Regions from separate parts of the Robertmurraya sp. GLU-23 genome, predicted to be linked through region 1. Evidence: riboswitches for the same ligand, from Rfam matches in the RefSeq annotation. Region 1 holds a riboswitch; the other holds the start of a gene.
The links. A riboswitch is a leader RNA that binds a small molecule or an ion and turns the genes downstream of it on or off. The one in region 1 is predicted to bind S-adenosylmethionine.
Positions count from the first base shown of each region.

Region 2: it holds a riboswitch for S-adenosylmethionine, as region 1 does, so the genes downstream of both, mtnK (S-methyl-5-thioribose kinase) here and ACVBAX_RS04245 (methionine biosynthesis PLP-dependent protein) in region 1, are expected to answer to the same signal.

Region 1 is NZ_JBRKCV010000001.1:823,636-828,325, forward strand. It holds gene ACVBAX_RS04235 (bifunctional homocysteine S-methyltransferase/methylenetetrahydrofolate reductase) at 1-765, opposite strand, end outside; gene metC (cystathionine beta-lyase) at 762-1,949, opposite strand; gene ACVBAX_RS04245 (methionine biosynthesis PLP-dependent protein) at 1,952-3,058, opposite strand; SAM riboswitch class I at 3,139-3,243, opposite strand; gene ACVBAX_RS04250 (hypothetical protein) at 3,410-3,646, shown strand; gene sda (sporulation histidine kinase inhibitor Sda) at 3,721-3,855, opposite strand; gene ACVBAX_RS04260 (gamma-glutamylcyclotransferase) at 4,044-4,690, shown strand, end outside.
Region 2 is NZ_JBRKCV010000002.1:42,967-47,656, forward strand. It holds gene ACVBAX_RS04515 (PAS domain-containing sensor histidine kinase) at 1-1,243, shown strand, start outside; gene ACVBAX_RS04520 (methylated-DNA--[protein]-cysteine S-methyltransferase) at 1,258-1,755, shown strand; gene mtnK (S-methyl-5-thioribose kinase) at 1,781-2,968, opposite strand; SAM riboswitch class I at 3,041-3,200, opposite strand; gene ACVBAX_RS04530 (carbon-nitrogen family hydrolase) at 3,269-4,045, opposite strand; gene ACVBAX_RS04535 (aminotransferase class I/II-fold pyridoxal phosphate-dependent enzyme) at 4,174-4,690, shown strand, end outside.

The DNA of each region.
Region 1 (4,690 bases):
GAATTCCTGTGCACTTTTTCGGAAATAATCCGCATCTCCTTCATAATGGAATTTCCCATCAGTGTACGTAGGGAGACTAGCATTTGGATATGCTGATAGAAGAGCCGTTTTAGGTAATTCAACTTGTTCCAAGCTTTCAAGCATATGATGGGGACCAAGACGACAGTTCACACCGACCACATCAGCACCAAGACTCTCTAAACGTAAGAGAGCTTCATTAATGGGTGTTCGATTTTGCATAATGCCAGGGACCTGCATGGAAACTTGAGCAATAATAGGTAAATTGGTTTCCTTTCTGGCAATGGATAGGACTGCTTCAATTTCATCTAAATCGTAGTATGTTTCAAGTAATAGGCCATCAATATCTTCCAGCAGCAAATAATGTAGTTGCTGTAAAAAGCTTTGGACAATTTCCTCTAAAGAAAATGAGTTGGGGCGAATACCACGGTTACCACCAATGGTCCCGACAACAAAGCTTTCATTTGTAATGGCTTTTTTCGCAACTTTTACGGCAGCACGATTAATTTTTTCAACAGAGTCCTCAAGACCATATCTTTGTAGCTTTAAAGAGTTGGCAGCGTACGTATTGGTTTGTATAACATCCGCTCCTGCTCGTAGATAGGCCTTATGGATGTTAAAAATATCATCCGGATGCGACAGGTTTAACTCTTCAAAACAAGTATCTGTTCCATAAGAGTAGAGAAGGGTACCCATTGCACCATCACCAATGACAATGTCTTTTTTAAGTTTATCTAAAAGGCTCATCTTACTTTCTCTCCTTGGCAATTCGCGGCTATCGTTTCAAGAGCAGCCGAGAAGTCTTTAATGATATCATCTGGATGTTCTAGGCCAACAGAAAGGCGAAGCAGGCTTTGGCTGATTCCTCTTTTTAAGCGTTGTTCAATCGGCATTGCTGCATGTGACATTTTCGCCGGGTAAGAGAGGATCGATTCAACTGCTCCTAAACTAACAGCAAATACAGGGATCTCTGTTAATTCAACAAATTGTTTTACGGCTTCTTCACATTCGAGTTCAAACGAAAGAACAGCTCCGGCCCCTTCTGATTGTTCGTTTTGTATTTCGTACTGTGGATGATCAGTAAGTCCAGGGTAGTACACTTTTTTCACAGAAGGATGGTCCTGCAAGAAGTGTGCTATTTTTAGTGCAGATTTCATTGAGAAGTCCATACGAACCGATAAGGTCTTTATTCCTCGTAACACTAACCACGCATCTTGAACGCCTAACACAGCGCCAAATGAGTTTTGTAAAAATCCAATCTGTTTAGCAAGATCAGGATCGTTAACAACGATCGCACCAGCAACTACATCACTATGACCAGAAAGGAACTTCGTGGCACTATGAAGCACCACATCCGCACCAAGAAGTAAGGGCTTTTGTAGAGCAGGTGTTAAAAATGTATTGTCAACAAAGGTTAAAGCTCCAACACTTTTAGCAATGTCACTAATGGCTCGGATATCTGTCACCTTTAAAAGGGGATTGGAAGGAGTTTCTACATAGAAAACCTTTGTATTCGGACGAATCGCCTGTTTAACTTCTGTGAGGTCCGTCATATCAACAAATGTGTGCTCGATTCCAAAACGCGAAAGAACTTCCGTCACCATTCTGTAGGTCCCACCATACACGTCTTCTGTGATCACCACATGATCTCCTTGAGAGAGAAGGAGAAACGCAGTCGAAATGGCTGCCATACCTGATGAAAAGGCATATCCGTTTGTACCTTCTTCAAGGTTAGCAATGACTGTTTCAAAAGCTTCGCGAGTTGGATTCGCACTTCGACCATAGTCGTATTTTCCAAACTCATCGACGCTATGCTGATGGAAGGTGGATGCATGTTGAATAGGAACGGAAACAGCACCGTTTGTTGGATCAAATTTATGTTCATTATGAAGTAGTTTTGTTTCAAATGAGAAATTGTGTTCTTTTGTCATTTTTATGCCTCCGAACTTAAACGAGTAAGAGCTTGGTCAATATCTTTAATTAAATCCTCCACGTCTTCAATACCAACAGAGAAACGAAGCAGGCGATTACAAACGCCTATTGAAAAACGAATTTCTTCCGGAATATCCGCGTGTGTCTGTGTAGCTGGGTATGTAATGAAGCTTTCTACACCCCCAAGACTTTCTGCAAACGTAATAAGCTTAAGATTTTGTAAAAATGAATTAACCCACTCTTCTTTTTTAATTCGGAAGGATAGCATGCCTCCGCGGCCTGGGTAAAGAACATCTACTACATTTTCATGATTCTTTAAGAAGCTTGCAAGTTCGCTTGCATTTTTTTCATGCTGTTTCATTCTAAGTGCTAAAGTCTTCATCCCACGAATAAGAAGCCAAGAGTCAAACGGACTTAAAACCGCTCCTATAGAGTTGTGGTGGAATCCAAGCTGTTCACAAACCTCTTTTCCTTTCCCAACGATCAAGCCAGCTAGCACATCATTATGTCCACCTAAGTATTTGGTAGCACTATGAATGACAATATCAGCTCCAAGCTCAATCGGTCTTTGAAGTAATGGAGTGTAAAACGTATTGTCGACAATTAATAATATATTATATTTCTTCGCTAGTTCAGCAACCGCTTGAATATCCGTTTCTTCCATTAGAGGATTGGTTGGTGTTTCAATGAATATGGCCTTCGTTTTTTCTGTAATAGCCTGTTCGATAATGCTCACATCATGAGTTTGTACATACGTACTTGAAAGTCCCCATTTTTTAAATCCTTGCTCTAGAATTCGATAGGTTCCACCGTATAAATCTCTTGATACAATCCATTCGTCGCCAGATTCAAAGAGTGCAAGAATGGTAGTGATAGCAGCCATTCCGGAACTACAGGCAAATCCTTGGTCACCGCCTTCTAAATCAGCTATTGCTGCCTCTACAAGTTTTCTTGTTGGATTACCTGTTCGAATATAATCAAATCCAGTTGATTGGCCTATTCCTTCGTGTCGATAAGCTGTCGAAAAGTATACAGGTGGGTTTACTGTCCCAGTTTGAGTTTCACTTCTGTTTCCGATCTGTGCTACCTTTGTTTCATTTTTGTACATTTTAGTCTCTCCCAACATCCTAATAATAAAAAAAAGCCTTCTCTCTAAGAAGAAGACTTTGTTATCAACATGAGCCATTCTTCTTATCTTCCAAGTAAAATACTTGCTGGAATTAGCACCTTTTCAAAAAATTGATGGTTGCTGAGGCTTCATAGGGCCAGACCCTCGACCTCTCTTGATAAGAAATCAAAACATTTAATTTTTTCTAACTTTACTACAGTAAATCGCTAAGTGTCAATCTTTTTTACAAATTAACGACAATTTTGTTCACAATTTCCTAAAATTTACTATATGAATATTCAGAACATTTAATATATAATAAGTTTGAGAACAAAAAGTGGAGGGAAATTCATGCAAACGAAAAGCAGATGTCATCATCGGTATATGTTGAGTGAAGACGCCTTTTTTGTTACCGAGGATGGAATTGAATTGTTTATATCAGGTGAGGGTCTTCAAGGTTATCCTGTAGGTGGTCACGTGGATTTTCCTCTTGAAATGAGAGAAATGAATGAATCAGTTCAAAAGGAGAAACGTCTCTCCAGTCAACCACCGCAACAACTTTACTTAAATATGATCAATCAGTTATAGACGGGGAAACTCGTCTTGTTTATTTTCGTAGGAAAAAATAAAACCACCGGCACTTGGGTGCCGGTGGTTGTGTCCTATGATTTAATTGTCGGTTTCAAATTTCTTTTCTCAATTTCCTTCTTCAAAAACTTCGCCCATTCTTTATCCTCACCTGACTTCAATGCATTCCGATACGAGACAACTAACATTTCATTACTCATAATCTTCATTTGCAAGCCTCCTTAAAATGGACTGAATTTTCTAGCTTTTTATCATTGTATCGGGTTTTAATCCATTTGAAAACCCAAAACTCCAGATTTACTGCCATAAAATTATTAATATTCTGTTACAGGATTTTCACGTAATGGTTTTTTTTATGATAAAATATGGTAAATAGTTTGTACGATGGGGGAGAAGGATGGATACGATTACACTTTTTGTTTATGGTACATTAAGAAGACATGAAACGAATCACAGATTAATCAGAGAAGCTACTTGTATCGCTGAACAGGCATGGGTAAACGGTGAGCTTTTTGATACAGGTAACGGTTATCCTACACTAGAACTCAATGATTCCGGTAAGGTGCATGGAGAGTTATATGAAGTTAGTAAAACCCTTTTACCTCAGCTCGACGCATTGGAGGATTATGAAGAGGGTAAAGAGTCTAATTTGTATGACAGAACAAATGTTACCGTTCATACTGATAAAGGCACTAAAGTAGCGCTCGTGTATGTGAATGTGGATGAATCAAGCAAAGCTGAAAAAATCACCCACGGTGATTGGAAGTTACATAGATTCATGAAAAATCGTCCTGACCAAGTATATTACTTTGCATATGGTTCATGTATGGATGATGAACGATTCCGAAAAGCGGGGGTAGATCACTGTTTTAAAAATCTCGTCGGTGCTGCTGTTTTAAAGGGATACTCCATGAAATATCTTTTCAGAGTAAGTGATGGCGGAAGAGCAGATATTGTAGAAGATGGTGGTGAAACCGAAGGGGTAGTTTACTTAACTCCATATGAAGGGGTCGAGTATTTATTTGGTAGAGAGGGGTTTTATGG
Region 2 (4,690 bases), on a different contig from region 1:
TGCTTTTGTGTACGAAAAAGATGAAAAATATCATACCATCATACAGGACTTAAACAGAAGGGGTTCCATTCGAGACGAATTACTATTTCAAATGTACAATGGTCAAATGAAATATCTGGAGTTTTCAACCAAGCTTTTTGTCGTTGATGGATATCATATGACCATTTTTAGAAATGTGACTGAACGATATCAAATGGAAAAAAAGTTAAGAGAGAGTGAGCAAAAATTCCGGAAAATTTTTGAAGGTTCTCTTGACGGAATGTTATTATGGGATGAAAATCAAAGAATTATTGATGTGAATCCTGCCGGTGAAAAATACTTGAAAGCAAATAAATATGTTGTTGTCGGAAAAACAATGCGTGATTTACTGATCAATTGTCATTTTCCGGATGAAGAGTTAAATGAAGTTATGAAAAATCTCATGCTTGAAGGTCATGCAACAGGTACGTTAACATTAACGACAAGAAGTGGGAAGACTTTGCATTATGAGTATTCTACGAAGCAAAATGTAGTAAGTAACCTAAGTTTAACAACCTTCAGGGATGTTACGGAAAAGCTTGAAATGGAGGCGAATCTTCATAAATCTGATACCCTTAGTGTAATCGGTCAGTTGGCAGCTGGAGTTGCCCATGAAATTCGTAATCCAATGACTGCGTTGAAAGGTTTTATTCAGCTTTTAGAGGACTCTAGTGAAGGAAAGCATTCCATGTACTTTGATGTGATCTCAACCGAACTGAATCGCATTGATGCGATTATAAATGAATTTTTAATATTAGCAAAACCACAAGCGATCAAATTTGTGGATCATAGTATTACTCAGATTATGTCAGAAACGGTCAATCTATTAAGTGCACAAGCTGTTTTGTACAATGTTCAGTTCCTTCTTCATTACGATGATGATTTACCAACATTAATCTGTGAACCTAATCAGCTGAAAAAGGTCTTTATTAACATGATTAAAAATGGCATAGAAGTTATGCCGAGCGGCGGATATATTACGATTTCAATGAATCAAACAACTGATGATCGGATACATATTTCCATAAAGGATGAAGGCTATGGAATACCGGAGGAAAAACTGAAAAAGCTTGGTCAGCCGTTCTATACGACCAAAGAGAGGGGAACAGGCCTAGGTCTTATGGTTTCTTATCGGATTATAGAAGAGCACGAGGGGACGATTAAAGTTGAAAGTGAAGTTGGAAAAGGGACGGTATTTCATGTATATTTACCAGTCGGAAAATAAAGGTGGAATCATTTATGAGTAGATTGTATGGAACGGTTGAATCGGAGTTAGGCACCATTTATATAGTAATAGAAAATGAACTAGTATCGGCCGTTCATATTGGAGAAGAGGATTTTCTGAAGCACGAAAATGGTCATCAGTTGATCCTTTCACTTGAAAATGAACTGGTACAAGAAGCGGTGCAGCAAATGGAGGACTACTTTTCAAAGAGAAGAAAGGGCTTTGATTTACCACTTCAGATGGAAGGAACTGAGTTTCAATGCTCTGTTTGGAAGGTCCTACACTCGATTCCATTTGGAACAACATACAGCTATCAGGAAGTAGCAGAAAAGATAGGGAATAGTAAAGCCGTTCGTGCGATCGGACAGGCGAATAAAGCGAACCGTCTACCTATTATTATTCCATGTCATAGAGTTATTGGGAAAAATAAAAAGCTAACTGGCTATGCAGGAACACGTACAGATATAAAGGAGAAGCTCCTTACACTAGAAGGAGCTGGCTTTAAACAATAGTAAGAATACGAGTAGAGAATTCCTTCTACTCGTATTTTTTTGTGTGTAAAAATGTAACTAACTCTTCAATGGATGTGAATTCATTACGCTTAAGAATTAATGTTCTACCTAACGCTAAAGATTTTTCTTTCGCTGCAATTCGTTCCTTTTCATCCGAAAGACCATCCAAGTCCGCAACATGGGCAAGACCGATTGTTCTTCTTATAAGTTCACACCCAGCAAATCCAACCGCATCCTGAAAGTATTTTTGTAGAGTAGAAGAAAGGAAACCGTCAATACGGGCAAATGGTTCTAAATTGTCTTGTTCCCATAGGACTGAAAATTGATTTTCATACACATTCCAGAACGTTCTTACATGTGAGTATACCGCATGTGATTTTTCTTCGAAGGCAATAGCTTGGAACAATAAATTTGCAATTACTTGACCAATATCAAAACCTACAGGACCAAAGTATGCAAATTCTGGGTCAATTACTTTTGTTTCTTCCTTCGACACAAATAAGCTGCCTGTATGAAGATCACCATGTAAAAGTGCTTCAGCTTCGGTTAAAAAGCTTTTTCTCAGTAACGCTACTTGAAGTTTTAAATCTGTATCCTTCCATAGTTTTTCAACTGTTGAAGTAAGCTGTGGTTCAAAATCATTTGTCTCTGCATCAAAGTAAGGATCTGAGAAAATGAGGTCCTCAGTAATTTTACATAATTCTGGGTTAATAAATTTTCTAACAAGCTCTTTCTTTTGACCCTTATCCAAACCAAACTCCGATGTGAAAAAAGTTGTATTGGCTAAGTATGTTCCAAGATGACTTGCAAGCAGGGGATACTCGTTTCCATCAATTAACCCTTTTCTAGCGATAGTTAAATGAGATAAATCTTCCATAATCGTTATTGCTAACACTTCGTTCGTATAATACACTTCAGGAACAAATTCAGGAGCGTGCTTTTTAAATAGTTTTAATGCTTCTGCTTCTATCGTTGCTCGTTTTAAAGTGAGGGGCCATGATTCTCCTACTACTTTTGCATATGGAAGAGCTTGTTTTATAATGATGCCTTTTTGATCTTGATCTTTAATATGAAAAACTAAATTTAAATTTCCATCTCCTATTTCTGTACACGATAGAGTACTATTTTCGGAGAATAAATTTCTCTCTTTTGCTAGTGAGATGGCTGTTTCTTCTGTTAATGGTTGATAAGTTTCTTGTACTACTGTTGACATAATGATTATCCTCCTATTGCATAAAAAAACCTCTTTCTGCTAGAAAGAGGTTTGAGGCTGTAGTCAACAAACCTCTTATCTACCAGAAAGGAAATTTCTTTCTGTTGGAATTAGCACCGTGCCTTACGGATATTATCCGGCGCTAAACTGATAGCGCCCCATTTCACAATGGAATTACGGTCGGTTGCTGGGCTTCATCGGGCCAAATCCCTCTGCCTACTCTTGATAAGAGATGTAATTTTCAGTTAATATTTACTGATGAGAATCATATCAGCATAGTGTTAAAGTTGTCAATAGTTTTTAATATAAGTCTGTCCGGCGGTCTGAAAATATCGGAATCATGTTACGGACTTTCTTCACTTCTGCTAAATCAATTAGTCCAGTAACAATGGATTCATATTCGTCTCCCTCTGCAATTACTTCCCCCCAAGGATTAATAATCAAAGAATGACCAGCAAACACATTGTCTGGATCTGAGCCAGAACGATTACATGCTATGACAAAACATTGATTTTCAATCGCTCTAGCAATTAATAAAGATCTCCAATGGTTCAAACGAGGGAGAGGCCACTCAGCAACCACCACGATGGTCTCCGCTCCTTCTGTCGTATGAGCCCGAATCCATTCAGGAAAGCGAATATCATAGCATATCAATCCTGCAAATATGTGATTGTCGAGCGCAAATATGCCTTTTGTACTTCCAGATTGAAGATGTTCATGCTCGTTCATTAGTTTAAAAAGATGCGCTTTGCTGTATGTGGAAACAAGTTCACCTTCGTTATTTATGACAAGCAATTTGTTATACACACCGTTGTTTTCTTGAGAAGCAACAGAGCCACCAACAATATGCACACGATGTTGTTTAGCTAATTTTTGCAAAAATTCAATGCTCTTTTTTGCTTCCACATCTGCAAGAACATCGAGTCGGGTTAAGTCATAGCCTGTCGTCCACAGTTCTGGAAGGATGACTAAGTCAGGTTTTTCAGCCATGGCTGACTCTATTAATCTTTCCGCTTTTTGAAAGTTTTCTTCTACATTTCCAAAGCTTATGTCCATCTGAATACAAGAAACTCTCATAAGAAACCACCTTTTCTAAAAAAAATTAGTAAAAATACTTTACAAGTTGTCATTTACGATATACATTTGTGACTAGTTTTTCAATATAAACATTGCCAATTGCCCGAAAATATAAAGTAGGTGGAAAAATGATGATATATCCTCAATCAAAATTATTAAAAAGCTTACCTAAACAATTCTTCGCTTCACTTGTAGCAAAAGTAAATAAGCAGATCAGAGATGGTCATGATGTGATAAACCTGGGTCAGGGAAACCCTGATCAACCGACAGCTTCACATATCGTAAAAGCCCTGCAAGTGGCTGCAGAGAATCCGAATAATCACAAATACTCTCCCTTCCAAGGCTTCGCGTCATTAAAAGAGGCGGCTGCGACATTTTATAAAAGAGAATATAACGTAGATATCAATCCAGAAAAAGAAGTTGCCATCCTTTTTGGAGGAAAAGCTGGGCTTGTTGAAATCCCACAATGCCTATTAAATCCAGGTGAACATGTTCTCGTCCCTGATCCGGGTTATCCTGACTATTGGTCGGGGGTAGCTCTAGCACAAGCAGAAATGATAACCATGCCATTGAAAGAAGAAAATCATTTTCTTCCTGATTATACGGCTCTATCAGATAGCGAGCTAGAAAAGGCAAAGCTCATGT